One region of the Frankia sp. BMG5.23 genome, then DNA from elsewhere that is predicted to be linked to it. Evidence: riboswitches for the same ligand, from Rfam matches in the RefSeq annotation. Region 1 holds a riboswitch; each other region holds the start of a gene.

Region 1 (7,202 bases):
GCGGCGGTATCCGCCTTGGTCTCGCGGCGCAGGCATTCCTGCGGCACCAGCCGGCGCATGGCCTCCTGCAGTAGCGGTTTGTACTCCCACGGACCGGTGCGCTCTTCGGGCCGCACCGCCAGCACCGCCCGGACCACCCGCTCGTCGAGGAAGGGTGCGGCGAGCGGCGGGCCGACCGGATCGGCGAGCTGGTCGAACAACCGGAACACCGCCGCGCCAGCGCGGATGGCGAAGAGATCGGCGTGGCCGTCCCGGGTCTCGGCCAGCGGCCGGGCGCGCCGGACGGCCTCCGCGAACGCTCCGGCCAGCAAGTCGAGGGCCGTCGGCGTGAGCCAACCCGGGACCACAGGCGGAAAGGCCCAGTCGAGCGAGGCCAGGACGCCCGGGTGGGATCGGCCGGAACCGGCCGGACGGCGCGCGTGGCCGACCGTGGCACGGCGGGCCTGGTCGAGCGCATCGGCCATGTCGGCGAGGCAGTCCCGGTAGCCGCGCGGGCGCATCATTCGCAGGCACGCCATCCACGGCCAGCCCTCCTGCGCTCGGTGTCCGCGCAGGTCGTGCAGCGCCCGCCGGGGCCGGCGGCGCAACAACCGGGGGAGGTAGGCGGGACAGCCGTAGGCGACCTCGTCACCACCGAACCCGGTGAGGTGCACCCGCGGCCCGTACAGCGCGACCCGGTCAAGACCCGCGCGCAGCTTCGCCCGGTCGCCGATGCCGACGAACGGCCGGTCGAGCGGTTCGTCGGCGTCGGCGATGCCGTCGTAAACGAGGGGAAGCCCGGCGGCGGGCAGGATCTCGCGCGTGACGCCAGGGAGCGTGGCCGCGGCCCGCGCGGCGTCGTCGTCACCGGGATCGGGGGCGATCCCGGTGAGCGCGACCACGTCGGCGGGGCCGCGCGCGGCCAGGCAGCACACCGAGGTGGAGCTCAGTCCGCCCGACAGATCACAGCTCACTGTCCCGCCGCCGGCGACCCGCGCCGCCACGGCCTCGGCGAGAGCCGCCCGCAGGGTCGGCGCCCCCTCCGTGCGGGACCGCACCGGTGCCGGTCGACGCCACCACCGCAGGACGGTGGCCTTCTCGTCAGGGCCGACGAGAAGGTAGTGATCCGGGGGCAGCGCGTCGATCGACTCCCAGAGCACCAGGTCATCGAGCGGATGGGGCGGTGACGGGTCGAGCAGCGACAAAGCCAGCGCCGTCCGGTTCAGCGGGGCGCCCGTGAGCCGGGCAAGCACGTCGGCGCGGTCGGCGGCGACCAGGTGGCTGCCCAACCGGGCGGTGAAGACCCGCCGGGTTCCCGTCGGGCTGCCCTGGACGCGACGGTGGCTGTCGATTTCGGCGATCACGTGGTAGTCGCCGGCCACGGCGCGCGCGAGGTCGAGAGCGTGCACGTCACGGGCCGAGAGAAGCAGCCGCAGGAGCTGTCGCGCGTTGGTCGCGGCACACCCGATCAGGGCCAGCCGCGAGCGCCCGGCGACGGCACTGACCATGGCATCGTCCGGCCAGTTGCCGACGATCCACGGCCGCCCGGAGGCATACCGCAGCATGCGACGAGCCCCCGGCGGACGCACGACGGGATCACGGTCGGCCAGCACCAGAAACCAGCAGGACGGAATCGGGACCACCGCCACCCCGGCCGCCGTCACGCAAAACGCCGCCAGGAGTAGTCACGCCCCCAGCCCCAGCGGCCGTTCGTCACTGCGGCGAAGCTGCCGGCATCTTCCAGTCGCGGGGGGAGGTAGATAGCCTTCATCGTCTTCTCCTCAGCGGTTTCCGCGCGCCCTCGCCCCGGTGGCGTGCGCCCCGGTGGCGATACACGGCGGCGCCGCGCGCGTGGCCCGGGCGCCGGCCGGCTGGTCCAGCCCGTATGGTTGAAATTCCCCCGCCGGGTTCACTGGCGGTTCAGCTGACTTCCGGCGCACGACTCGGCCGGCACGGCCGTGGCATCAGGTGACCCACGAGTCCGGATTCAGTACATGCTGATGGGCACGCCGCAGTTCGACACCGGGCTCGATCCCGAGTTCGGTCACCAGCCGCCGGTAGACCGTCTGGTACTCGGCCAGTGCCTCGGCCCGCCGGCCGGTGTGTTCCAACGCAAGGATCAGCTGGGCCCAGAGACGTTCCCGGGTCGGATGTTCGACCGTGAGCGCCCGCAGGGTCGGCAGCACCCGGTCGTACTCGCCGAGGGCCAGGCGGGCGTCGATCAGGTCCTCGCACACCGCCCAGCGAGCCTCCTCCAGCCGGAGGACCTCCGCGCCCGCGATCTCCGCCGGGAGCTCGTCGAAGGCGTCCCCCCGCCACAGCGCGAGGGCGCCTTCGAAAAACCCGGCGGCGCGTTCCGGCGAGCCGGCGCGCACGGCGGCGCGGCCCTGCTCGGCGGCCGATTCGAACCGCTTAGCGTCGATCTCACCGGACGCGACGACCAGGCGGTACTCCCCCGGCCGGCTCTCGATGCGCCCGGGGCCGTTCCCCCCGGCTCCGGACGTGTCCAGGGGCGGCCGGAGGGTGTGCCGCAGCTCCGAGAGATAAGTCTTGATGTTGCCCCCGGCGGAGCGCGGCGGGGCATCCTGCCAGAGCGCGAGCCGCATCCCGTCCACACTCACCCACTGGCCGGCGTGCAGCAGCAGGGTCAGCAGCAGTATGCGCTTCTTGCGCTGGTCGATGCGGACCTGCTCGCCCGAGGATCGCCGCACCTCCAGCGGCCCCAGGACCGCGAACAGGAGACCGGCCCCGGTCACGGAGGATGCGTTCGGACTCGCCTCAGGTAGGTAGTCGTCGAGCATCGTGGCTCTCATCGATCGGGCCCCCGTTTCGGTTTTCCCGTGCGGGCCGGCTGGTCCCGTGCGGGCCGGCTGGTCCCGCCCGGGCCGGTGCCGTCTCCCGACCCGGTGCTCCCGGCCGGGTGCTGGCCCGGTGGCTGAATACCCCCACCTCACCCCGGGTAGTCATCCGGTGCGTGCGGATATCGAGCAGCGCCCTCGGGCGGGTCGGGAACACCGGCCGGCGGCAGCGGAGCCCGGTCGGCGGGCCTCGATCAGAGTCAGATCCCGAGCTTCGCCCGCGTCTGCGGTCCGACGATCCCGTCAACCACCAGACCGTGCTTCAGCTGGAAGTCCTTGACCATGTGGTTGGTCTGGTACCCGAACTTCCCATCCACGCTGATCGGGTAGCCAAGGCTGGCGAGCCTCTTCTGGATCTGGTGGACGTCGAGGCGGAACCCGAGGCCGACGGCCAGCGACGGGTAGCGGGCCGCGGGTGCCACCACGGCCGCACGCACCGGGGCAGCCAGCGAGGAGTAGGAGATGTTCGTGAACCGCACGCCGCGCGAGACGGCCGCCGCCGCCGCCTGTCCCCGGGCCAGGTAGCGGTAGTGCAGGCCGTTGGTGTAGGCGCTCCAGGCGGTGATGCCCTGGCCTTCACAGACCTTCTTCGCCGCCCAGGCGTTGACGGCCGGGTCGTAGAGGTTGCGGTTACCCACCCAGCCGGCGTGGGCCCGCATGTTGATCTGCCACAGGCCGCGCGAGTCCTCGCCGTAGGTGGCGTGGGCGTAGGGGTTGCCGCCGGACTCCGCAAGAGCCACCGCGACCCAGGTGGCCAGCGGAACGCCGCGGCAGCCGGGCAGTCCCGCGTTCGCGGCCGCGCTGGCGATCGTCACATCGGGGACCGTGGTGGCGGCCCTGGCCGGGCTCGCGGTGGCGAACATGCCGGCGCCGGCGCCGATCACACCGACGGCGGCGACAACGGCGCCCCGGGTCCGGGTGGAACGTTTCCGATGCTTTCCCTTGGCCATTTCTTTGACATCTCATTTCGGTGTCGTCGAACACAGACGGGTGATCGAGGGGAGGGATGCCGCTCGAAGGAGGGCGAGCGGAGACGACCGCGCTGGAGAAGGGCAGCACCCAGTGCCGGTCTGCCGGTGCGCCGAGAGGCCGTCCGGGGACGACCGGGGACGACCGATCGACGCGCCCTGGGGATCCCGGGGTCGATGGGCTGAACAGCACGGCAGGCGGCCGTGGTCATTCCGTTCCAGGCCTGGCGGGCCCGGTGGACGGCAGGGGTCAGCCGACCACAGACGACGAGGCCGGGTGGCTTTCAGCCGAGCTGGTGGTATGGCGCGTCAGCGCGATCGGCCGGTACGGGCACCGACCGGATGGCACGTTCTCGCGAAGACGTCAGGGCGAGAACGGCGCCCCGTATGGCGGGGACGCACCGCGGGTCGCGCCGAACGGCGTCACGGTCCAGAAGACCGGAGCCGAGCGTTCCTGAAACACAGGCAACGTCGAGTCCTTCCCGTACGCCTGCGAGGTTAGCTGTCGGGTTCGGGCCGGGAAGCCCGGCCGTTTCCGCGGCGTGCGCGTAACGGCTTAACCCCAAGGGTGGCCCGCAACGAGCCACCCGGAGGAACGTGGTTCCCCCGCTTCTGCCCAAGATCTCTCGGAGGGAGCTGCGGACCGTGGACAGAACTCGGCGTCGGCCCGGAGCTGTTGATACCCCGCAACCGTAGCGAACTACAGACCGTAGTGACAAGTACGAGTTGTGCCGAATCTGGGCGCATGTTGGTCACGATGCGTGCATAACGCTGCGATGCCGCAACTCTCGGACATCAATAGCAGCTACCGGTAGCGACGCAGATCACCCGTCACGACCGGATCTTGGCGATATGGCCGGTCTGTCGAGACGGGGACCGGTGGCCACGAGGTCCGGTAGTCACCGGGACCGCCCGGCCGTCCGGCAACCCAACCCCGGCAACCACGGCAACCACGGCAAGCGGGAAGCCTGGCCCGGGGGTCGGGTGGCGTGCGGACGGGTACGCAAACGCGAACGGCGCAGGCTTCGAGCCTGCGGCTCGAAGCCTGCGCCGTTGAAAAACGGACGATGCGGTACGGGACGGACGACTGACCCGCGGATTCGCGTGATTCGCGCCGGCACCCGCCGAGGAAACACCTGCTGAGCGGTTGGGCCTCCCGCGAAGGCACACCCCGATCGGACCGGCACGCGGGCGCGCCCGGCACCGGGCGAGATCAGTCGACCGACCGGTCCCGCTGCCGTTGCCGTGGGGCCAGCCGCGAGACACGGAGATTCTCGAGGAACAGCAGGATGTGCGCGCCGACCGCACGCCGGCCGGGGCCGGCGAGCACGCCATGCCCCCCGGGCAGCGACGCCAGCCGGGCCCGGCGCGCGGTCCGCGTCATCATGCGCGCCAGCGCAAGCGGGCTGACCTCGTCGCGCTCGGCATGGAGCAACAGGATCGGCAGGTCGGGAAGCGACCGTGGGATCGGTTGTCCCGGATCCTCGCCCGCGATCTTCCGGTACACCAGCGGCAGGTCGAGCAACACGAGGGCATCCGGCCGGACCGCTGGCGAACCGGCGCCGACCAACGCCCGCAGGGCCCCGCTGTCCGAACCCAGCAGGACGAACGGACCATCGGGGGCACGCGCCTCACCAAGGGCGAGGACGGTGTCTCTCCCATGGTCGAGAAACGTCACCTGATAGCCGTCGAGCGCGAGCCGGAAAGCTAGGCCCTCGAAATGTTCGGCGGATTCTCCACGACCGGGAAGAAGGACCACACTGGCTCTTCTCGAGTGGGTGGGATCACCACTGGGCCAGTAACGGGTTCCCGGCCCCCCCACATATCCACGGGGGCGCGGATGAAAGTATGACGACGAAACCATGGACGACACAGCATGCTCCGATCGGAAACCGTCCAGAGATGTACCCGGTACTGACCGGACATCGATACCGAGGCGGCTGGCGTCCACGCAGGCGATGACGATCTACGGACAGACCTATCGAGTGACCGTGAATCAGGAGAACGCCAGGGAGAACACCGAGAGCGAGGGAAATCCGAGGAGGCTAGTAAAGCACGTGAAGCGGCCGGGTCGGACAACCGGACGAGGCCGCTCGCAGGAAGTCAATGTGGCCACGGACGACCAGGGGGGTCATCCGACCCACCGAGGAGAACATGACCATATTTTGCCTATCCGACGGCTACCTGTCAACATGGTCAATATTGTTACTCAGGTGTTTCACCCCATGTCCGCCCGAGGATACGTAACCGTAGCCACCGGTCGTGACCGAGGCCGCGCATCATGTGCCGCGCATCATGTGCCGCGCATCATGTGCCACGCGCCGCCGCACAGCCGGACGCCGGGGCGGAGTCGGGTGACCGCCGGCTGCGCCCCGGCGCCGTCGGGCCGGACGCGGCTCAGGCGGCGGCGCCCACCATCGTGTTGCAGCTCTCCGCGCAGGACCGGCATGCGCCGGCGAGCTTGGCGAGCTGCTGATCCTGCGGCATCCTCTCGCACATCTCAGCGCACATCACGCAGATCCGCGCGCACATCGCGCACATTTCCCCGTGCATCGGCGACATCCGGCACATCATGTCGGCGCAGGTCCTGGTGACGGCCGCGCAGTCCATCATCAGCCGCATGTTCGCCGACTCCATCATGGCGCCCGGCATGTCCATGCAGTAGGAGATCGTCTCCTCGCACAGAGCCGAGCAGGACATACACTCCTCGATGGCCTTCCGCATGTTCTTATTGATCATTTCAGCGTGCTGCATGAGAACCCTCCAGGCATTGGAGACGCGGCACCCCGTACCAGCGAACGGCCCGGACCACCTGACGGCAGCCGGCAGCGGGGCCCCTACGACGATAGCTTTCGGGGGCCGATCCGCATCTCGGTCAATCGCCGTCCCAGAATGGATCCGACGAAATCCCGCGAGCCATACTAAGGGTATTTCTTTTGATATTTCGTGAACATTCCGGAAAACGGGAGAGTCAGCCGGGCGGCGACACCGCGGGCCGCTCGGGAACGATTCTCGGCACCTCTTCCATCACCATGGTGGGGCGGACCAGCTTCCCGGGCAGCCGCGGGTGGGGCAGCACCGCGCGACCGCCAAGGAACACTCCGCTCACAGCGTCCGGCCGCTCGAAGATCGACAGGTCCCCGGGGTCCGCGTCGAGCAGGATCGCGTCGAAGGCGGAGCCGACGGCGATGCGGCCGGCTCCCTCACCCAGTCCGAAGAGCCGGGCTCCGGTCGCGGTCGCGGCGAGCAGCGCCTCGGGTGGGGTGAGCCCGGCATGGCGCAGCCGGCTGATCTCGGCCAGGTTCGCGCCGTGCCGGGTGCGGTGCCGGGCGTCGCTGCCGAGCGCGATCGGCACCCCCGCCGCACGGGCGACCGCGATCGTGCCGGCCAGCGCGGC
Region 2 (7,202 bases), on a different contig from region 1:
GCCGTGGTCGACGTCGAGGAGGGTGCCCTGGGAGCCTTCGAGCAGCACGACCTTGCCCGCGCGCAGCGCCCGGTCGAGGATCAGACCGGTGTCGGCGATGTGGGGTTGCAGGCGTTTCGCGTAGTCGGCGTACTCCTCGACCACCTCGTCGAGCTCGATCCGGCGCCGGTTGTAGACCTTGGCCAGGACCTGGTTCTTCTCCCGTAGCACCAGTTCGAGCTTCTTGTGGAAGATGCCCGGGTCGAGGAGATCCTGCACTCTGATGCCCGTACGGGCAACCTTGTCGCCGTAGGTGGGACCGATGCCGCGACCGGTGGTACCGATCCGCGCCTTGCCCAGGTAACGCTCGATGACCCGGTCCAGCGCCCGGTGATGGGGCATGATCAGATGGGCGTTCGCGCTGATCAGGAGCCGGGAGACGTCGATGCCGCGGGCGGTGAGCCCGTCCATCTCGGCCAGCAGCACGCCCGGGTCGATGACGACCCCGTTGCCGATCACGGGAACGCAGTCGGCCCGCAGCATGCCACTGGGAATCAGGTGGAGCGCGTAACTCTCCGCCCCGATGACCACGGTGTGGCCGGCGTTGTTGCCACCCTGGTACCGGACGACGTAATCGACGGCGCCGCCCAGGAGGTCGGTCGCCTTTCCTTTTCCCTCGTCGCCCCACTGGGCACCGATGAGGACAAGAGCAGGCACCGGGCGAGGTTACTAGGGATGGCGGGGTCGTGGGGCCGGCTGCGGCATCCTCGCTGGTCTCCACCACCGACGCGGCCTGATGAACTCACTGTCAGGTGAAGCCGAGCTCACTGGCAGCGACGGAATCGCTGTCGGCCAGGAACGTCCGGCAGCGGGTGGCCTCCTCGGCCTCCCCGATGGCCGCGGCCGCCCGACCGAGAGCGGCGAGCGAACGCAGGAACCCGCGGTTGGGTTCGTGTGACCAGGGGATCGGCCCGTTGCCCTTCCAGCCCGAGCGGCGCAGGGCGTCGAGGCCGCGGTGATAGCCCGTGCGGGCGTAGGCATAGGCCTCGACGGGTCGTCCGCCGGTGAGCGCGAGCTCGGCGAGCGCGGCCCAAGGCACGCTGAACGCGGGCAGCCGGGCGGCGACGGCATCCGGCGGATCACCGGCGACCAGCGCATCGGTCGCGGCCGCGTCGGAGGGCAGGAGCGTCGGCGGCGGACCGGAGAGCAGGTTGGGCTTTCCCGAGGTGGACGGCGTCGTCATGAGTGCATCCTGCCCGACGACCGGCCGCACACGTCATGGAGGTCACCCCGGACGCGCTTGCCCTGCGCGCACGGTGACCGGTCGGTCAGGCCCTGACGCTGACGTTCCACAGATTCTGGCCGACGACCCCGGGTTGACCGTCGCTCACCCGGGTGAGGTACGAGTACAGCGCGGCGATGCCCTGCGACTGCGGTCCGAACTTGCCGTCGACGGTGAGTACGAAGCCCTTCTGACGCATCCTGTCCTGCCAGACGAAGGCGTCCGGGCGAACGTCGTCGCTGAGGGACGCGTCGAGGACCGTGCCCCTGAACGAGCCGTCCCCCATCTCCCGGCGGGCCCGGTCCAGCGTCATGGGGGGTTCCACCGGGGTGATGGCCTGCTGGATGACGTCACCGGAGCCGCCCGGGACACTGGCCGGGCCGTTGTTGGTCAGGCCCATCTTGACCGAGCAGGACGGCCATGGCTGCCAGCCCCGCTGGTTGTAGAGCTTCGCGGCCGCCTCGTCCTGCGTGGCGGGCGATGCCTGGTACGGGCGGCCGGAGTACCCGAGCCCGTGCCAGGTCTGGTCGTCGAACTGGTAGGCACCGGAGAAGCCGTTGCCGGTGTTGACCGCGTAGTTGCCGCCGGACTCGCATTGGCGGAGCTTGGCGAAGTCGTCGGAGGTGGCCGCGCCCGCCGGAGCCGCGGTGACCGCGAGGCCGCTGCCGACGATGGCCGTGACCGCGCCGGTGGTGCGCAGGATGCGACCGGCGGGCGATGGGGCCTGCGGTGCTCGATGTCTGCCGCCACGACGCCCAGAGGGCATGTCAGTCCAATCCCGTCGCCTGCGGGGTGAGCTGTCGGGTGCGGGCTGGGATGGCCCGGCCGGAGGATCCGACCCCGGGTGGGAACCGCTCTCCACCATGGGCCGGGACGCACCGGCTTTACCCCAAGGACGCCGCTTGCGGCGCCCGAAATGTGGGTCCCCCACTCCTGCCCGCTGCGGTCGATGTTCGTTCCGGCCGCTCGTACGGGGGCAGGACTCGGCGTCCGTCCGGGCGGCCTCGCCGACGAGGCGAGTGAGCGGCACTCTAGCGAGAACCGCTCATGGAGCGCAAACCGGGGTGGTCCGGAGTAACCAGTGAGGATCGCGCGAATCGTGCCACTTCCATACAGGTTCCGCAGGTGGCTCGCTGGTCCTGCTGTTCCTCGTCGGCCTTGCCGAAGATCGGCTCTGCCGAAGATCGGCCCTGCCGGAGGCCGGTCAGGGTGCGGTCCTGGTGATGCTGGTGGTGGGTTGTACGGGCCGGCCCGTACGGGCCGTCAACCGGAGATCGTCCGGAGACAGGTCGGGCCAGCCCGTCGTCGAGGTGAGATCCCCTGACCGGTGTCGCCGGGGTGGGATGTCCGGTTCCCGCGGCGGTCGTCCCTCCGCCACGGGGGCGGAGCGAATGGATCAGCTGATGGAGCTGATGGGGCTGATGGGGAGGATCAGCGGAAGGTGGCCCGCCAGGTCGCCGGGCCGACGATGCCGTCGACGGCGAGTCCCTTGGCGGCCTGCAGGGCGCGGGCGACTGCGGCGGAGCGTGGTCCGTAGCGGCCGTCGATCGTGATCGGATAGCCCAGATGGTTGACGCGGGCCTGCCAGGCCCGCACGTCGTCACGTACCTGCCTGGCCAGTGCGGTCGTCAGGTTACGGGTGAATACGGGGGTGCTCATGGAGATGGGGCTGACCGTCAGCTCGCGGCGTTCCGTCGTGCGCGAGGCCTGGCCCGAGGAGCTCGACGAGCCGCCCGCGAGCTGGTCGGCGCCCATCCCGCGGCCACAGGCCGGCCACTGGCCGAAGCCGGACCGTCGGGCGAGCTTGAGCGCGGCCTCGTCCTGGACGGCCGGGGAAGCCTGGTGCGGCAGACCGCCGTAGCCGAGGCTGTGCCAAGTGCTGGCGGAGAACTGGTAAGCGCCGTAGTACGCGTTGCCGGTGTTGGTCGTGTAGTCACCGCCGGACTCGCACTGCCGCAGGCCCGTCCAGGTGGTGGCCGCATCGGCCGGCTGGCTGAGCGCGAAGGTGCCGCCCACCGCCGCCGCGAGTACTGGTGCGACCACGAGGGCCCGGGCCCGGCTGCGGGTACCGGCGCGGCATTGTCGGCCACTGATACGTGCGTCGGACATGTCTTGTGGTCCTTCCCCACGCCTGCGAGGTGAGCTGTCGGATTCGGGCTGGGAACTGCCCGGCCGTGCCAGGGATCCCTGGAGACGGAAGCCGCACCGGAAATACCTTTCCGGGTGGTCGTCGCACATGGCTTCACCCCGAGAGCATCGAATCCTTTCGATACTCGGAGATGGGTCCCCCGTTCCTGCCGCCCGGTTCGAGAAATCGTCGGCCAGGGGCAGGATTCGGCGTGCCGCCCGACGAATGCCCGACGTTGTTGCCGGGCACGGCGAAAACCATAACCACGCCGCCCGGCGAGTCGCCAAGCATTGAATAGGGTGCGTGAAAAAGAGCACACTCGGCGCGCCTGCTTGAGTAGGAACTGGCGGCCTGGTATCGCGCGTGCGCGCCCGCTCATCAACCTGGCGGTACGGCGTGCGGAGGCATTTGTGCTCGGCCGATCACCCTGTTTGCCGATGGTCGACGATGAGCGGAGAGTCCCACATCAGGCCAGATGCGTGACATGTCGACAAAGGCGTGACGGCCCTGCTACGAGATCGACGCGAGTGATCGGCCTGATACTACGCTTCGTCCATTGAAGCCTGTTTTTGTGAGAAAAACAACGGAAATCGGGCGGTAACTTGCGGCGTTGTGATTTTTGCACACGGCGGATTCAATCGGACACCGACTGTGAAAAGCGCCCGTCGGATCACCACAGTGGGCGAAGGGGTTCCCTGGGGGTGGGGCGGTAGGTGAACGGTTACCGAAGGTCCGGTGCGTGTCCGCTCATTTGGCCGAAACCTGCTGGTTGCCGGCGGGGGCGGCGTTACGCGAGGAGCGGGATGCCGCGCCCGCTAAACAGTGGTCCCCCAGCCGTCGGAGCGACCGGGGGACCGCGCGGGCCGGCATAGTACGGGAAATCGGCGGGTCGTGCATCGGACCGGGGCGGGTCGGATGTCCGCCGCGTGCCGGTCGTTCCGTCCGCCGGAAATGATGGAGAGGGTCGGACCGAGGGGTCCGGAGAATGTCCTCGGACGAGCGGCGGCGGTTGCTCGGTTGCCCGTTCGCGGCCGGCGGCTATCTGTCCGCTTGTCCGCCGGCCGGCGGACAAGCGGCCGGTATCCGACGAACCGATCCCGCCAGCCGGCGTGCGCTCCTGGGCCCGACTATGCCCGCCCGAGGCTGGTGCCGGCGGAACGGAGGTCCTCACACGCCTGGGCGACGCGGGCCGCCATGCTGCTCTCCGCGAGCTTTCCGTAGGTACGCGGGTCGTACGCCTTCTTCACGCCGACCTCACCGTCCACCTTGAGAACGCCGTCATAGTTTTTGAACACGTGGTCCACGATGGGGCGGGTGAATGCGTACTGGGTGTCCGTGTCCACGTTCATCTTGACCACCCCGTAGTCGAGGGTCTCGCGGATTTCGGTGAGAGCCGACCCGCTACCGCCGTGAAAGACGAGGTTGAACGGCTTCGCGCCGGCTGGCAGCCCGAGCTTCCTGGCGACGTACTCCTGTCCTTCGTGCAGAATCGTCGGGCGTAGCTTGACGTTTCCGGGCTTGTACACACCGTGCACGTTGCCGAAGGTGGCGGCGAGCAGGTAGCGCCCCTTCGCGCCGGTGCCGAGCACCTCGGCCGTCCGCCACATGTCCTCCGGCGTCGTGTAGAGCTTCTCGTCGATCGCGCCGACGACGCCGTCCTCCTCGCCGCCGACGACCCCGATCTCGACCTCGAGAACGATCTTCGCGGCGGCGGCGTCCGCGAGTAGTTCTTCGGCGATCTTGAGGTTCTCCTCGAGGGGGACCGCCGAGCCGTCCCACATGTGCGACTGGAAGAGCGGCTCGCGTCCCTGGGCCACCCGATTCTTCGAGATCGCGATCAAGGGGCGGATGTAGGTGTCAAGCTTGTCGGCCGGGCAGTGGTCGGTGTGCAGGGCGATGTTGACCGGATACGCCTTCGCGACGTGGTGGGCGAACTCGGCCAGTGCCTCCGCGCCGAGGACCATGTTCTTCACCGTCGAGCCGGACAGGTACTCGGCACCGCCGGTGGACACCTGCACGATGCCGTCACTGCCGGCTTCGGTGAAGCCCCGCAGCGCGGCGTTCAGGGACTGCGACGAGGTCACGTTGATCGCGGGGTAGGCGAAGGACTGGGCCTTCGCCCGGTCGAGCATCTCGGCATATACGTCTGGCGTGGCGATGGGCATCGGTGGGGCTCCTTACGAACCTGTAGGGGCGCCGATCAGCCATGCACCCGCGGTGCAGGGCAGCCGGATCGGGCCGAAGCCCGCCGTGGACTCCTGATGGGCGAAGGGTATGACGCCTTGCCCCGTCCCGGGGTCGGATGCGGCTGACGTCGCCGGCGCGGTGCGGATCCGCGCGATGTGGTCCCCGCCGACTTGGTCGGCGGGTGCCGACCAGGGGCCGGCACACTGGTCGAGTGGACGTCGGCAGCCTGTCCGGGATGACGCTGTACGTCGTCCTCTTCGCGGTCATCTTCGTCGAGAGCGGGATCCTGATCGGGTTCTGGCTTCCGGGTGACACCATTCTCTTCGCGGCCGGGCTGATGGCGGCGGACGCGGCGTCGAACGTGTCCGTCGCGGTCCTCTCGATCGGGGTCGCGGCGGCAGCCACCGTCGGGGCGGCGGCGGGCTACTACACCGGGCATCGTCTCGGCCGGCCGTACCTGGAACGCAGGCACGCCACGGTGCTGGCCCGTACGGAGGAATTCTACCGGCGGTTCGGGCCGATCACCCTGGTCGCGGCCCGCTTCGTGCCGTGGGCGAGGACGTTCGCGCCGGTACTCGCCGGGACCGTGGCGATGTCATGGTCCCGCTTTCTGATCGCGGTCGTGCTCGGGGCGCTCGTCTGGGGGACCGGATTGATCCTTCTGGGCTATACGGCGGCCGCCATTCCTGGGCTGCGGGACGCGGCGGTGTGGATCGCGCTCGTAGTGATCGTCATCTCCGTCATCGCCGGGATCGCCGGCGAGCTGCTGCGCCGGCGATCGGGCCGGCTCCCCGACCAGGGGCCGCGGTAGTCCGCGTCGGGCGAGGAGCGCCGAGGGGGCGGGCGAGGAGCGCAGGGATGTTGTCCGTCAGTGCCCCGCGGCGCCGGATCATGCCGGGAGATCCGTGGACCGGTAGTCTCCACGACGTTACGACCAGATCACATTGGACGATCAATTCCCTTTCCTATGGCAATTTCTGGCTATGGCCGGCTAACCTTGATCGATCCAGGTACGCGGTCGGGGTCCGACCACCGAAGGATTCGATGCTTCGACAGCACGGGCGGCACCATGCGGGACGGCGTCGCGCCGGCCCCGTCCTCTGCAGCGCGGCAGGGGCCTTGACCGCGGTTCTGACGGTCGTGCTGCTCGCGGGTGGTCATTCGGCACCGCGTGACGGTGACCGCCTGGCCGGCCGCGCCGGCACGCAGCCGGATCGGGGCGTGGTCGGGGTGGCGGCCGGGGTCCCCCCCACGTCGATCGCGGGTCGGATCGCGGATCGGGGTGCGCCGACCGGACCCGGGGCCGAGCCTCCGCCCACCGCTCGCCCGGCCGGTCCGGATCAGCTGGCCGCCGCGCGGGCGGCGGCTCTGGCCCTGGCCGCGCCGGTGACTGCTCCGTCCGCGTCGGCCCCGGCCGTCGCATCCCCCCACCCGCCGTACCTGCCGGCCTCCTGGATGAGCCTGGTCGGTCAGGTCGCGACCTCGACCAACTTCGAGCGCCGGGCGGCCGGTTGTCCTCCGTTGATCGTCGACTTGCGGTTGGCCGCCGCGGCCCAGGCACACAGCGTCGACATGGCCACGGTCGGCTATTTCGGCCACGGCAGCCCGGACGGTCGCTCGCCCTTC
Region 3 (7,202 bases), on a different contig from region 1:
GAAGCCGACCCGCAGGCCTCGTCCTCGGTGACGCCGTGCCTGCTGGCGAAGGCCCGGGCCCGCACGACCCCGCCCGGCTCATCCTCCCACGCCCAGAGCTGGGTCAGGTCCTCGGCGGGTGGACGGGGCAGGTCGAGCGCGTCGACCTGGCCCGGGTCCGCGAGCATCTCATGCCACCAGCAGGGCACGGCGGCCAGGGCGCCGCGGACCCAGACCCGGCCCTGCTCCTGCCAGCTGACCGCCTCGCCGCCGGCCGGGCGGAGGATCTCCGGATGGCCACCGAGCAGCCGACCCAACAGCCAGGCCGACCCCACCAAGGCGTGCCCCGCCATGGGCAGCTCCCCGGTGGGCGTAAAGGTGGCCAGCTCCGCCAACTCCGGGTCGTCGACGAAGACCGTGGCGGGGCAGCCCAGTCGGCGCGCGACGACGGACCGCTCCCGCGCGTCGGGCAGCAGCTTCGCGGCATCCAGCACCACGGCGAGCAGGCTGCCGCCGGCGCCCGTCTCGTCGGCGAACACCCGAAGCGTGCGTACCTCGATCCCGATCACTCGATCCTCCCTGTGACGTATCCCATGCGCCGGACGTGTATCTCACCCTTCGTGCCACACCACGCCGGCACAGTTGCCAGGCATCCGCGTCCACGGTGAAGCCCGGATCGCCTCCGGACGGCCGGCACCGACTTGTCACCATGAAGGTTCACCAGCGGGGAAGGGCGTGGGAGATGCCGACAGGTGGACCTGGACATGGATCGGCGGCAGGGAAGAAGGCAGTGATGCGGGACGACGCGGTGCCGGGCGAAAGGGTACGCGACGAGACGGTACGCGAGACCCGGGGACGCGACGTTGATGGCGCGCGCCCGGACGGCGGCGACCACGGCAGCCAGCATCCCGTTCGGGAGGTGCTGGGGGACGCCCTGGAGCAGGCGTCGGCCAACGCCCATAAGCTCGCCGGCGCGCTGACCCGTCCGGTCTCCCTGGTCCGGGTGGGTCGCAAACGACGCGGGGCGCCCCGCTCCGAGCTACCGCGGACACCGGACGGGCGCGTCATGGCCTGCGGCGTGTACAGCCATGGCCGGCGGGTCACCATGGACATCGACCAGGCCGACGCGCTGCGGTTGGCGCGGTCCGAACGCAACGGGTTCGCCTGGCTCGGCCTGTTCGAGCCGAGCTACGAGCAGCTCACCGCGATCGCCGAGGAGTACAGGCTGGACAAGCTCGCGGTGGAGGACGCGGTCACCGGCCACCAGCGCCCCAAGCTCGAGCAATACGAGAACCACCTGTTCATGGTGCTCAAGACGACCAGTTACGTGGAGCACACCCAGGTAACGGGCACCTCCGAGGTAGTCACCACCGGCGAAATCATGATCTTCCTCGGCGAGGACTTCGTCGTGACCGTGCGGCACGGCAGGCACGGGGAGATGACGAAGCTGCGCGGCCGGCTGGAGGCCAACCCGGAGATGCTCCGGCACGGCCCGACGGCCGTGCTGCACGCCATCTGCGACAGCATTGTGGACGACTACGTCCGCACCGTGGAAAGCATCCAGGCCGACGTCGACCAGATCGAGACGGGCGTCTTCCACCGGGATCAGAAGCCGTCGACGGAAAGCGCCTACCAGATGAAACGCGAGCTTCTGGAGCTCAAGCACGCGGTGCTGCCGCTCGCGGGCCCGTTGCGTACCCTCACCATGGACGCCCCCACGATGGTCGACGTGGCGATGCGCCGTTACTTCCGGGACGTCGCCGACCACCTCGAGCAGGTCAGCGAGCGAATAGCTCACTTCGACGAGCTGCTTTCCTCCGTGCTCCAGGCGACGCTGACGCAGGTGACGATCGCGCAGAACGAGGACATGCGACGGATCAGTGCCTGGGTGGCGATCGGCGCCGTCCCGACCGCCGTCGCCGGGATCTACGGCATGAACTTCGACCACATGCCGGAGCTTCGTCAGACGTGGGGCTACCCGGCCGTCCTGGCCGTCATTACGACGATCTGTCTGTTTCTCTACCGTGCGTTCAAGCGCAACGGCTGGCTCTGACACCGACCTGCATGCTATGCGCGCATAGACCACGACAATGACGGCAGATCCATAGTCCCTTTTTACTATAAGTTGGCTGACGCGACGTATCCGTACGATGGGTTACCCCTGGCCCGCCACGTCGGTTACCGTTACCAACCGTGTCGGAGCAACCGGGTCTCGCGCCAGCCGCTCGGCGCGGTCCCCGCCGACCCCCCACCCCTCGGGGGACTCCATGACCTCGCCTGACCCCAAGAGTCGTAAAACGGCCATCCTGCCCGATCGGGGCGATCTCATCGCGGAGCTCGCCGGCCGGCTGGAGGCCCTCGACGCGCTCCTCAACCGGCTGGAGGATGCCGAGCGGCAGGCCGCCGACGCCAGCGAGCATCTCATCCGGACCCGCCGGTGGCAGGAGGACACGGTCCGGACCATCCAGGAGGAGCGGGCTCGGATGCGCCAGCGCCAGCACGCCCTCGACGAGCTCGCCGACCACGCCCGCGCCGCGGTCGAGGCGCTGGCGCACCACCGCTCGCTGCCCCGTGAGGTCCACGAGCTCGCGGTCGAGCTCCAAGTGCTCGATGCGGCGGGATTCCTCACCCGCCGCGGCTCCCGGTCCCGCTGAGGGGGGTGCACACCCGGCCTCACCCGTCGACTACTTTAAGTAGTCAAAATCGCCCACGGGCCGCGGGAGGGCTACCCGCCCGCCCGCCTCTCACCCGGACCGGCCGCCGCCGCGGACCCCACACGCAACGAAAAACCAGCAGGACAAACGGGGCGCGAAGGGCCTTAGGGCCGCCCGGTCAGCCCGGCCGACCGCGCGGGCCGCCGACGCCGCGCGACGGGAACTTCAACGCGCACTCGCTGTAGTTGGGAAGGACTAGTGTTTACCCACCCCATCCAAGTGGACTAGTCTCACGCCGACGTCACGACAACACCGGGCCGAACGCCGAGTCCTGCCCCCGGCCCCGGTGTCCCCTCCGAGTCGTCATCAGGGGCAGGAGCGGGGGACCCACCTCCACCGGCCGGCGCCGATCCGCGGTGTCGACCTAGGGGTGAAGCTCGACGCGTGAAGGTCACGCGAGAGCCGGGCAGCCCAGCCCGAACCCGACAGCTCACTTCGCAGGCGCACGGGAAGGAATACACCGTTGTCCGCGCAAAGCGTGCAGCTCGACGAAGAAACGCGAGGCGCCGGTCGCGGCCGTCACCGCGCACCCTCCGCGCCCCCGGCCGCCCGCAGCCGGGCCCGGGCCCGCGCCTTCGCCGCCGTGACCACCGGGACCGTCGCGGTCTCCGGAGTGGCTCTCGCCGGCTGCGCCACCGACATCAACGCCGACGCCGCGAAGGACGAGCAGCCGAACACCGCTCCGATCACCCTCGCCGCGCAGATCGGCTCCCAGGCCGCCCTGGGGGGCAGCATCGCCGCCGCGGCGGTCAGCACCCACGGCTCCACCTCCCTGCTCGGCTCGACGGGCGGTGTCGACGCCCCGCCCCTGGCCGGCAAGGTTCAGGTCGGTCTCCGGGTGACCAACCCCGACGTGAGCGTCAGCGCGGACCAGCCGATCGACATCGGCTTCTCGCTCTACAACGAGCAGACCCACGAACCGCTGGCGAACCAGCTGGTCAAGGTGCAGGTGAAGCTCCCCACCGGGTGGGCCACCTTCAAGCACCTTTACACCAACGCCCAGGGCTACGCCTCCTACACGGCCCGGGTGCTCACCACCACGAATGTCACCGCGGTCTTCGACGGCACGGACGCCCTGCAGTCCGCCCGCTCGGCGAACGACGCCACCCTGCGCGTACGGCCGGCGCCCACCCCCCGGCTCGTCCGCAACGCCGCCTGGTCGGATCTCCTCACGACAGGGGACGCCGCGGACCAGGCGTCGGTTCCGGTCCCGTCGAGCTCCCTCGGGGAGAAGGCCGTCTACCTGGCCTCCCTGCAGGCCGGCAAGCCCTACGTCTACGGTGCGGAGGGCCCGAGCTCGTTCGACTGCTCCGGCCTCATCCAGTACATCTTCAAGCAGCTCGGCAGGAGCGTGCCGCGGACGACCGACGCCCAGTTCGCCGCCGCCACCCGGGTGTCGCAGTACAACAAACAGCCCGGCGACCTGATCTTCTTCGGGACACCCGGGAACATTTACCACGTCGGCATCTACGCGGGCGACGGCATGATGTGGGCGGCGCCGCACACCGGCGACGTCGTGTCGCTCAAGAAGATCTATACCACCTCCTACTACGTCGGTCGGATCCTCTAGCGGCCGGTCGGAGCCGGCGCACCGCCCTCATGCCGACGCAACGGCTCACCCGGCTCCGGTGGATCGCCTTCGCGGCTGGGGCGCGGACCACACGAGCCCTGCCAGTCCACGAGCGGCCGGCTACCGAGCCCCTCTCCAGGCGCCGACCCGAAGCCGTGGAAGCCGGACCCGGGACTCCCACCCACCGGCGAAGCCGCGGACAGACCAGCAAGCGGGCCCTGTCACCGCCCGACAACCCGCCTATGTGGTTCCTTTCCAGCTCTCCGGACGGGCCCTCCTTCCGGTGGGACGGACGTCAGATCTCCCCCCCATCTGACGTCCGTCCGGCCGGAAGGCCCCCGATTCCGCCGGCCTTCCCTCGGATTCCCCCCCCATCCGCACGGGAAGGCCGGCGGGCCTCGGGCCCCGGCCGACCAGGTCCGCCGATGCCGCTACCCCCCTCCCGGCGGCATCGGCGGACTTCAGCCCTCGGTCTCTGCCCGGTGCGGAAACCGCCCGGCCCGCTCGCGGGCGCCGCGGTCAGGCCCCCAGCCGGTGACCAGACGAGAACTTCCACAGGGTCTCGCTGACCTTCCGGTCCCAGGAGGCCTCCGGGGCCCGGCCCTCCGGGACACGGTCCTGGCAGGTCGGCCCGGGCTCCGGGTCGAACTGCCCGACGACGCCGACCGCGGCGAACTCCGGCTTACCCGGGGCGCAGGCGGCGGTCAGGGCCAGCCGGGCACCCTCGCCGATCCCCCACACGTAGACCCGGTTCGGATCCACCTTGGTCCGTTTCGTGGAGACGAAGCGGACCACGTCGCGCAGATAGCGCACGTCGGCCCCCTCGGGTCCGTCGATCCGCCACGTGCCGCCCACGGCTTCCGGGAAGGCCACCGCGAAGTCGCGGGAGTTCGCGAGCTTGCCGGCGTCACTCTGCCGGTCAAGTGACTTCGCGTCCGCGTTGTCGTCGTGCAGGATCAACACCAGCGGAAGCGGGTTGGCGGGATCGGACGGGGCCTGGACGAGCAGCTCGCGGCCCGCCGACGCGTAGTCGCCGGGCAGGCTGACCCGCTGGGTCTTCGGGCGGTCACGGGTCCCGAGGTAGCCCCAGACGACCACGATCACGACACCGACGATGAGCACGGTTCTCTTGTTTTTGCCCCACCATCCGGCGAGGGGATTCGACACCACGGTCCAACCGAACCACACCGCTGGCCGGGAAACGCCGCAAACCTGGCAGCAGATGACGACAAGACCGGGGTCAGACCGGGGCCTGTCCGCCTTGTCCCCCCACTTGTCCCCCCAAAAAAAGCCAGGGGAGGCGTCAGGTGACGGCCAACGCGCGGCGCCGGGCCTGGCGCAGCACCTCCACCTCGCGGGGCGCGTCCAACGGCGGCAGCGGACCATGGACCCAGCTCAGCAGGAGATCGGCGAGGGCGGGATTCTGCGCGAGCACCGGCCCGTGCAGGTAGGTGCCGATGACCCGGCCATCCACGATGCCGTCCGTTCCGCCGTCACCGTCACCGATCCCGAGCCGGACCGTACCGAGCGGGATGCCGCTCGCGCCGGGCAACCGCCTCGTCCGCCCGGCGTGATTCTCATACCCGTACAGGGTGGGCAGGCCGAGCCGTGCGTCCGGTTCCACCACGATGTCCCCGACCGCACGCGCCGGCGGCGCGTCCGACGGGCCGAAGGAGCGACGGGTCTCCACGTCGACGAGATTCAGCCCCTCGTGGATCTCCCCACCGGATGGGAAGGTCGCGCCGATCACCTGGTAGCCGGCGCACACGGCGAGCACCGCCGCTCCCGAGCTCACCGCTCGCCGGATCGCCCGGTTCTGCCGGATGCCGTCCGCGGCGAGGACCTGCGGTGCGTCCTCGCCGCCGCCGAGCAGGTAGATATCACAGCTCTCGGGCACCGCCGACCCCGCGGGAACGTTCACCACCTCGACCGGCAAACCACGCCAGCGCAGGCGCTGGGACAGCACGATCGCGTTACCGCCGTCGCCGTAGGTACCAAGCAGCTCGGGGTAGATCAGCGCGATCCTGGTCGCAGAGCCGCCCGTCATCGCGTGGATCCCCTCATCTCGCGCACAACCTCACTGCGTGCACAACCTAGCCGCGTGCACAACCTAGCCACGTGCACAACCTAGCCACGTGCACAACCTAGCCACGCGCACAACCTAGCCACGCGCACAACCTCACTGCGTGGACCTCACCAGCAGATCGCGGAACGCCGTGTAGTTGGCGACGACGTCGACCACCTTCTCGTTGGCGGCCAGGGCCGCGTCCCGCGCACTGGCATACACGCTGTGCGGCACCTCCGCATAGGCCAGCCGCACGCTCATGTCCTCCTTGCGCTCCCCGGTGACCAGCACCTGCCGGCCGGCGAGCCGTTCGAACGGCACGTCCCAGATCCAGGACGGATCCCGCCCGTCAGCGGTCTGGGAGTTGAAGTCGATGACGACAGGCCGCGGCGGCGCGTCCGCCAACAGCTCCATCATCTCCACCCAGCCAGCGGGGTTCTTCGCCAGCAGCAGCCGGCCTCGATGGCCCTCCTCGCCGAGCGCCACCTCCTGATAGCGACCCTGCACATCGCCCAGGCCGGTCATGGCCGCAAGCGCATCCTCGATCTCGACGCCGAACTCCCGGGCCGCGGCGGCGGCCATCGCCGCGTTGCCGAGGTTCACCCGTCCGGGCAGATCGAGCCGGGCCTCGATGGTGCGGCCGTACCAGAGTAGTTCCCGGGAGCCGGTGACCGCGACGATCGGCTCGGGCCTGGCCAGCCCGCACTCGGACCACCAGCCGCTGCTGTTGCGGTGTAGCAGCCGGGCGCACTGCGGGCAGACCATCGCGTCCGCCGTCCAGTTCTGCCCCGCCGACACCCAGACCTGCCGGTGCCAGCCCGCCGCCGCCCAGGCCACCAGGGGATCATCGACGTTCGCGACCACCGTCGTGTCG
Region 4 (7,202 bases), on a different contig from region 1:
GAGCATCTCCTCGGCCCGGCTGACGCCGCGCGACGGGCGGGTGCCGTGGTGGACGGGGCGCCCCGGGCCGTGGGCACGCACCGCATCCGCGAGGACGGCCATGGCCGCGGCCGCCGCGGCGGCCGAGGCCTGCCCGGAGCCCGGAGTGGTCGATACGCCGTCACACACCACCGCGATCAGCGTGCCGTACACGACGGCCAGGCCCATGGCGTCCTCGTTGGTGGTGTGCCGGACGCCGCGGTCGCACACGCCGGCGAGCTGGCCGAGGTCGACCTCGCTGTGGTCGGCGTCGCCGTGGCCGGGGTGCGGACCCTCCAGCCCGTGACCACAGACCTCGCAGTACCGGTCGTCGGCATACACCGGTGCCGCGCACACCGGGCAGCGACCCAGGTCGTCGTCGAGTTCGAACGGCCCGCTCCCGGTGATCTGGTAGGCGACCGTGGGGGCGTCGTCATGCGGGTTGAGGTCCACCGTCATGCCGCCGGGAGAAATCGGACGCGGCCGGAAACAGCCGGGAGAACGCATGCGGGCGGTGTGCGCAGAGCCATGTGCTGGGTGCCTCCTGCCCCTGACGATCGGGTCGTCGATGCTCGCCGTGGCCGTCTCGGGACACCGACGGCGCGCGCCCGATGATCGACCGAAGTGGTCGCACTCGTCGAGCTGGTCATCACACATTCATGGAGATGTATTCTCCCAGCTTCCCCCACGGCACGTCGAGGGTGTAAATCGCCGTGCCGGCGACCTGATCCGACGCGCCCGCCATCGTCGGCGGGCGACTCTAAAAGAGCGTAAAGGCCGGGGGTGGATGGTGGCAGGGCCCCCGCATCCCGGGGAACCCCGGGCCTGCCGATCGGCGTGGTCACGCGGCCGCCGCTCATGACCCGCACCTCCGCTCGCGTCGTCACGTCGTCTCCCCGGGTCCGCCTGGGCCGCCGGGCCGGGAGGTGGCGCTCAACGTTCTATGCCGGGCATTCTCCAGGAATGTCACCGCCGCGGCGGTGACACCGCCAGGTCGGGGAGCACACCCGCCGAACGCCCGCGACGGCGTGCCGCGCGGCCCGGCAGCCGTGACGAGCGCGGTACCGTAGGCCTCCACTCCGCCGAGCATGGTGAGACTGGCATCGAGATCGTCGATGTTGATCAGGTGGCTCCCCGCCTTCGCCATGGGGCACCAGCGGTCTTCGGCCCGCGACCACCCGGCGGCGGGTGGAAGAACGATGCGCACCTGACCCTCCTGACGCCGGTGAGGAGCGGCCGGACCACATCAGGTCGGGCCGTGGGCCTGCCGGCCCTCAGGATAGGGCGCCGGGTCCCCGGAAACGGCCATGTCGAGGTATGCCCATGGCAGAGCTCCTCCGCCGAGTTCCCGCCGAGCTCTCGCCGAGCGCGCCCCGACACGCCGGTGTCGTCCGCCGTATACCGTGGTCACATGGTCATTCCCCGGGCGTGTACTGGTCGGTGGTCCTGATGGCCGGCGCCGCTCGCCGGGACAGCGGGATCGCCCGCGGCGGTCAGGGCGGTCGGGCCGCCAAGGCCGGTTCCCACCGCAAGGGGGCCTCCACGGGCAGCGGCGGTCACGGCCGCAAGGCGCTGGAGGGCCGTGGGGCCACTCCGCCCGCGCAGCTGCGCCCCGGCCATCCCGCCCAGCGTCGTGCGGCGGCGGCTGCGGCGGCCCGTTCCGCCTCGGCCGGAGCCGAGCGGGGTCGAGCGGCCGCCGGCCGGCGCGGGGATGGTGGCCGCGCCGTCGCAGCTGCGGCCACCACCGGGCCGAGCGCCGTGGGGGGTTCCGCGGGGGCCGGGCGCCCACGGCGGACCGAGGGCGACGAGCTGGTGGTCGGGCGCAACGCGGTGGTCGAGGCGCTGCGGGCCGGGGTACCGTCGTCGACCCTTTTCATCGCCGGCGGGCTGGACTTCGACGAGCGGCTCGCCGACGCCCGCCGGCTCGCCGGGCGGGCCGGGATCGCCGTGGCCGACGTCGGCCGCACGGATCTCGACCGGATGTGTGGCACCGCTCCGCATCAGGGTCTCGCCCTCGTGGTACCGCCGTTCCGGTATGCCCATCCGGATGATCTCCTCGCCCGCGCGCGCTCGTCCCCTCCGGGTCTGCTGGTGGCGTTGGACGGGGTCACCGATCCTCGCAACCTCGGGGCCGTGGTGCGCTCGGCCGCCGCCTTCGGTGCCCACGGCGTCGTCGTTCCGGAGCGTAGGGCCGCCGGCGTGACCGCCGCGGCCTGGAAGACCTCGGCGGGGGCTGCCGCCCGGCTGCCGGTGGCGCGCGCCACCAACCTCGCCCGCACGCTCGTCTCCTACGCGGCGGGCGGCCAGTTCGTTGTCGGTCTGGCCGCGGACAGTGAAGTGAGCATCGACGAGCTCACGATGGCGACCGACCCCCTCGTCCTGGTGATCGGTTCCGAGGGACGCGGGTTGTCCAGGCTGGTCGAGCAGCGCTGCGACGTGAGGGTCCGGATCCCCATGGCGGGTGCGGTGGAGTCCCTCAACGCGGGGGTGGCCGCCGGGATCACGCTGGCCGAGATCGCCCGCCGCCGTCGGATCGGCTGAGCCGGCCGATCGGTGGGTCCGCCGGGTCTCCGCCGGGCGGGGCCGCGGAAGTTGAGCTGGCCGACGTCGCCGTGACCGGGAAACCGTGACCGGGAAACGTAGCGCGCAGCCCCGTGTCCCGGACGGGACACGGGGCTGCTGACCGCGCGCCGATCAGTACCGGCCGGGCGCGGACGGTGAAGGCTGGCGCGGGAAGTCGGGCAGCTCAGATCTTGTGACCCCAGCACGGCTTCGAGGCGTACCAGGGGCTCGTCCCCTGCTGGGCGTACAGGATGCGGGCGCGCTGCCACTGCTCGGCGACGCTGGCGTGCTGCGGCAGACCCTTGCCGCCGACCCCGTGCCAGGTGCTGGGCAGAAACTGGAACAACCCGCCGGCGCCGATGGAGTTGACCGCGCGGGGGTTCCCCCCGGACTCACAAGGGATCACCTTGGAGAGGAAGTGGTCGGCGTTCGTCGACGCGCTGGCCGGTTGGGACAGCGCGAGGCCACCGCCGATCGAGGCCGCGAGAGTGGTGGCGGCGATCAAGGCCCGGGAACCGAGCCTGATGCGGTTGAGACCACGAGCGAGCGAACGAGCGTTGGACATTGAGTTGCCCTTCCCCACGCCTGCGAGGTGAGCTGTCGGGTTCGGGCTGGGAATGCCCGGCCGCGCATCGCGGCTTCACCCCGAGGACGTCTTTTATCGGCGCCCGGAATTGGTTCCCCCGCTCCTGCCAAAGGTTTGATTCTCGTCGAGCGGGGGCAGGATTCGGCGTGCCGCCCGACGCATGCCATCAGGTGACGGCACGGCAACGAACATAGCTGAGAGTGACCCGGGAAAAACAAGAGTACGTGAGGATGCACACAGTGCACCCCACTTACTTGTCCCGATCTTTTTAATGGTGTTTCGCGCCCGCGTGCGCGCCCGATCCTAGAGGTTGTTCAGTGGGCTGAAAATCCCCAGTTCGTGGCTGGGTCGTCACGCTGACGGTAAACAATACGCGATGCGTGGGGAATCTGTTCCGCCGCGTGGCGATCGAGCCTCCACTACCCGCTGCCGGCAGTCTCTAACCAGGTTCCGAAAAAATCTGTGTCGACGTTCCGGCGGACCCGCACCTATCGCCTGCTTTCCGGACTATACGGCACGAGGGAACCATGTCATATGTCGGATCTAACAGTCCGTGTCGGACACCCGGTCCCGGCGCTGCGCCGTCGGCACGTCGGCACGTGGGCACGTCGGCATGCCGACGTGCCGCCCGCGGGGCGGGTGCGTTCGGGTTGGTCAGCGGTTGTAGGACCAGGCCGAGCCGGTACCCCGGTACTGCTCCACCGGGATCGGTGTGGTTCCGGCCCGCATCCGATCCGTGTAGAGCTGACCGTGCAGGTGATCGATCTCGTGAGCGACGAGCCGCGCCAGCCCCTGCCGATAGACGGTGATGTGCCGGTTGCCATCGATATCGGTGTGTTCGACGTGCAGCTCCAGCGGCCGGGGGACGAGGCCACGGACGTCGAAGAAGCTCAGGCAGCCCTCGTACTGCTCGTCGGTCTCTCGGGAGGTCTCGATGACGCTGGGGTTGAGCAGCGTGAGCGTGTCGCCGCCCGCGGTACGCACGATCGCCGCGGCGCGGTTGATGCCGACCTGCGGCGCGGCGATGCCCAGGCCCTTGCCGAAGGTGTGCAGGGCGGACACCCGTTCGAGGGCGGAGGACAGTTCGGCGACGACCCGGCGCGCGTCTTCGGCCTCGTTGGGCAGAGCGAACGGGCGGGCCGGCTGCCGCAGGATCGCCTCACCCTCCTGCACGATGCCGACGGCCGCCATCTGATCGCTGGGACGTGTTCCGGTCTCCGTGGCCGGATCACGTTCCGGCACGGTGGCCCGGAAGTTCCATTCCAGCCGGTAGCGGGCGTGCAGCGGCGGCTCGGTGGTCGACCAGGTGAAGATCCGCCGGTCGCCGGAGTCGGTGCGGGCGACTGCGGTCCGCAACGGGAAGGCATCGGCGGTCATCGACGTCTCCATGCCCCAGACCACGGGATCCAGCTCGGCCGGAAAGTCCAGCCGCACCGAGAGGAAACTCGTCGGTACCCGCACGGCACGCTGGAACCACGGCCCCCACTTCTCCCTGCTTACCTGGTAGCTGTAGTTGATCCACGCCGATTCGCCGGGATAGAGCGGAAATCGTCCTCGGCTGTTCTCGAAGAGCAGCCAGACCTCCTTGAGCGCGTCCCAGTCGGTCTTGACCTGCCAGGCCATCTGCTCGCCGCCACAGTGCGCGCTGAGCTGGAGGTCCTCCCAGCGCAGCGGATCGGATCGGTACAACCGCGCGGAGCGTTCCGGATCTCCCGGGAACCGGTCGACCGATATCCGCATCAGATACCGGGTTACCGGTTCGCTGCCGGCGTTGAGAAGACGTCTTCGCTGGTGGGCGACGTACATGCTGTCGTCGTAGCGGAGTTCGGCCCGGTCCTCCTCGACGACCAGGCCCCCCGGTCCGGGGGGGAGCCGGCCCGGGCTCTCGGCGACGACGGGGCCGGGGGCCGGGGCCGGGTCGACGGAGGGGGTCGCGACGTGGGCTACCGGCGTCGGGCCGGATCCGGCCGGAACCGTTGGCGGCCCGGGCGGCTCGCGCACGTCCCGTGCCGCCTCCCACGGCCGTGCGGCCAGGTGGAAATAACTGCCCGGGATGCGCAGCGCGTCGGTGATGCGTTCGATCAGGGAGAGCCGGGCGATGTGGTCCTCGCCCTGCATGATCCGGCTGACCCTGCTCTGGCTGAGCCCTTCCACCGGAGATGCGATGCGATTCTGGCTGGCACCGTCGTACTTCTTCATCAGCCGGAACACCGTGCGGAAGTCCCGCGTCGCGCACGCCGCCCGGAAGTCCTCCCGGGCCAGCAGCCTGGGCGATACCCGGTAAGGTCCAGATTCGTACGACATCGAAACGGCCTTCCATGTCGGTACGGTCGGTGAAGGCCGGAGTGAAATCGGGCGATCAGTCCTCCGTCAGTCGACACATCAGGATAACGACGCCATGTCAAACGGGCACAGATGTCCGGCTGAATGCTCGACTGTCGGGTATCCGATAGCGCGGGATCGGCGGTTTCCCCGATCTTTCCGGGTTTTTGTGGTAAGGCGGATGTCGTGTCTGACTCCTTGCGGACAGCGACGGCTGCTGGTGGCGTGCTGTCGCCGCCGGCCGGGGTGACAGGAGGCGCACCCGCCGCCTGGAAAGAGCTCGTTCCACCCAAGGAACTAGGTCTTCGTCCCGTGGCGATCCGGGCTGCCCTAGCGGCGCGATCCGGGCCTGATGCCCACCGATGCCGCCTCGCTCCTCGATGTCCGACGGCCCGTCGCGGCGGACAACTGTGGAGGGTTAGGCACGGTTTGGCGGCCGTAAACCGGTTCGCCTCCCAATATCTTCGCTTTCGGCCATCTATTCGCGATCTTCGGCGTTTCGCGCCGGGACATCCTCGGCCAAGGCCGTGCGGATGCGACCGCCGAGACGGCCGGGTAGTTCGGTCAACGGGGTCCAGCGGTAGTCAGGGAGCGACCCAACCACAACTGATCAACCAGATGTGGGGGGTCAAGTTTCCGAGACTCGTGGCCCATACGAGAAAGGCATGCCTGACTGACGTTTCCGGATCCCGGTCGCCTGCGTCAGTCTTGGTGGCAGGCCGGTCCCGCCCCGCGTCGAGCCGCGACCTCCGCCGGGCGGGGCCGGCGTGATGCCGAGCCGCGGCCGGGCGCGACGCCCAAGACCTCCGTCGGGGGGCTATGGACAGGTGGCCCTGCCCTGCCCAAGCAGGGCCACCCTCGGCCTCCGTTCAGCCCTCGCCGGTGAAGTGCAGAGTGACGCGATGCCGGTCCGACGGCCAGGCGGGCACCTGGAGAACGCTCCGGTGGGCTGTCTTTCCCCGCGGCGTCATCGCGACTTCGACCGAGCGCTCACCCGCCGGGATGAACACATCTACGCCGGTGATGAAGCCGATCCCGAAATACGCCGGAATCGGCATTGTGAGGTGGGTGACGCCGTCGGAATTCCGGTCGAACAGGTAGACGCCCAGGGCCAGTTTGGACCGGGGCGCGTCGGCGGCGTTCAGCACGTTCTTCCCGTCGATGCTGAGGACGTCGTCGGCGTTCCCCTGGTCCCCCCACCATTCGAGCGGGCGTTCGACGACCAGATCGGTGTGCCCGGGACCGGTCTCCATCCCGCCGCCGATCTCCTGGCCCGGCTGGCTCGTCAGCAGACGTACGAGGTGATCGTCGCGGCGGAACGGCTGGTAGTAGAAGTGGTGGTCGGGTTCCCCGCCGCGTACGATCACGAACTCGTAGGTGGAGGCGCCGTCACCTCGGAACGGACCCCAGGATCCGTCGCCGGAGAGGTGGAAATAACCTTTGAGGCTGTTCGCCCCCCGCCGACCCGTCCGTGGGTCGACCCGGTGAACCTCCAGCCTGGCGTCCCGCACACCGACATTCATCGGATAGCGCAGGGCCCGGCCGGAGATCTCGATCGGGCCCTGCTTCGGCACCACGTCGGTCGTGTGCGGAGTGGTTCCGGTGAGAAACCGGTACATCTCCCTGAAGGTGGCCGTCGAGGTCAGGAGCTGGGCGCGGTCCTGGTCGACGAACCGCACGTTGACGGCCCCCTCGACGCGCCGGGTCGGATCGT

The links. A riboswitch is a leader RNA that binds a small molecule or an ion and turns the genes downstream of it on or off. The one in region 1 is predicted to bind cyclic di-AMP.
Region 2: linked by a shared signal. The riboswitch ahead of BMG523DRAFT_RS04150 (transglycosylase family protein) and the one ahead of BMG523DRAFT_RS01705 (peptidoglycan-binding protein) in region 1 are both predicted to bind cyclic di-AMP.
Region 3: linked by a shared signal. The riboswitch ahead of BMG523DRAFT_RS06225 (C40 family peptidase) and the one ahead of BMG523DRAFT_RS01705 (peptidoglycan-binding protein) in region 1 are both predicted to bind cyclic di-AMP.
Region 4: linked by a shared signal. The riboswitch ahead of BMG523DRAFT_RS14565 (transglycosylase family protein) and the one ahead of BMG523DRAFT_RS01705 (peptidoglycan-binding protein) in region 1 are both predicted to bind cyclic di-AMP.

Annotation. Positions count from the first base shown of each region.
Region 1 covers NZ_JDWE01000002.1:144,660-151,861, reverse strand. The annotation lists gene BMG523DRAFT_RS01715 (asparagine synthase-related protein) at 1-1,628, opposite strand, end outside; gene BMG523DRAFT_RS26125 (lasso RiPP family leader peptide-containing protein) at 1,640-1,750, opposite strand; gene BMG523DRAFT_RS01710 (AfsR/SARP family transcriptional regulator) at 1,944-2,780, opposite strand; gene BMG523DRAFT_RS01705 (peptidoglycan-binding protein) at 3,038-3,787, opposite strand; cyclic di-AMP (ydaO/yuaA leader) riboswitch at 4,279-4,477, opposite strand; gene BMG523DRAFT_RS01695 (alpha/beta hydrolase) at 5,019-5,564, opposite strand; gene BMG523DRAFT_RS01690 (four-helix bundle copper-binding protein) at 6,203-6,559, opposite strand; gene BMG523DRAFT_RS01685 (amidohydrolase family protein) at 6,777-7,202, opposite strand, start outside.
Region 2 covers NZ_JDWE01000006.1:283-7,484, reverse strand. The annotation lists gene BMG523DRAFT_RS04160 (adenylosuccinate synthase) at 1-696, opposite strand, end outside; gene BMG523DRAFT_RS04155 (DUF3151 domain-containing protein) at 788-1,222, opposite strand; gene BMG523DRAFT_RS04150 (transglycosylase family protein) at 1,308-2,027, opposite strand; cyclic di-AMP (ydaO/yuaA leader) riboswitch at 2,030-2,219, opposite strand; gene BMG523DRAFT_RS04145 (transglycosylase family protein) at 2,693-3,370, opposite strand; cyclic di-AMP (ydaO/yuaA leader) riboswitch at 3,377-3,611, opposite strand; gene fbaA (class II fructose-bisphosphate aldolase) at 4,517-5,554, opposite strand; gene BMG523DRAFT_RS04135 (DedA family protein) at 5,788-6,387, shown strand; gene BMG523DRAFT_RS04130 (CAP domain-containing protein) at 6,696-7,202, shown strand, end outside.
Region 3 covers NZ_JDWE01000008.1:140,249-147,450, reverse strand. The annotation lists gene BMG523DRAFT_RS06240 (PhzF family phenazine biosynthesis protein) at 1-548, opposite strand, end outside; gene corA (magnesium/cobalt transporter CorA) at 773-2,032, shown strand; gene BMG523DRAFT_RS06230 (hypothetical protein) at 2,247-2,633, shown strand; cyclic di-AMP (ydaO/yuaA leader) riboswitch at 2,985-3,151, shown strand; gene BMG523DRAFT_RS06225 (C40 family peptidase) at 3,157-4,263, shown strand; gene BMG523DRAFT_RS06220 (PHB depolymerase family esterase) at 4,783-5,385, opposite strand; gene BMG523DRAFT_RS06215 (type 1 glutamine amidotransferase) at 5,567-6,310, opposite strand; gene BMG523DRAFT_RS06210 (MurT ligase domain-containing protein) at 6,443-7,202, opposite strand, start outside.
Region 4 covers NZ_JDWE01000031.1:30,236-37,437, forward strand. The annotation lists gene BMG523DRAFT_RS14550 (PP2C family serine/threonine-protein phosphatase) at 1-477, opposite strand, end outside; gene BMG523DRAFT_RS14555 (hypothetical protein) at 902-1,225, opposite strand; gene rlmB (23S rRNA (guanosine(2251)-2'-O)-methyltransferase RlmB) at 1,468-2,559, shown strand; gene BMG523DRAFT_RS14565 (transglycosylase family protein) at 2,765-3,145, opposite strand; cyclic di-AMP (ydaO/yuaA leader) riboswitch at 3,148-3,323, opposite strand; gene BMG523DRAFT_RS14570 (peptide deformylase) at 3,821-5,470, opposite strand; gene BMG523DRAFT_RS14575 (lipase) at 6,358-7,202, opposite strand, start outside.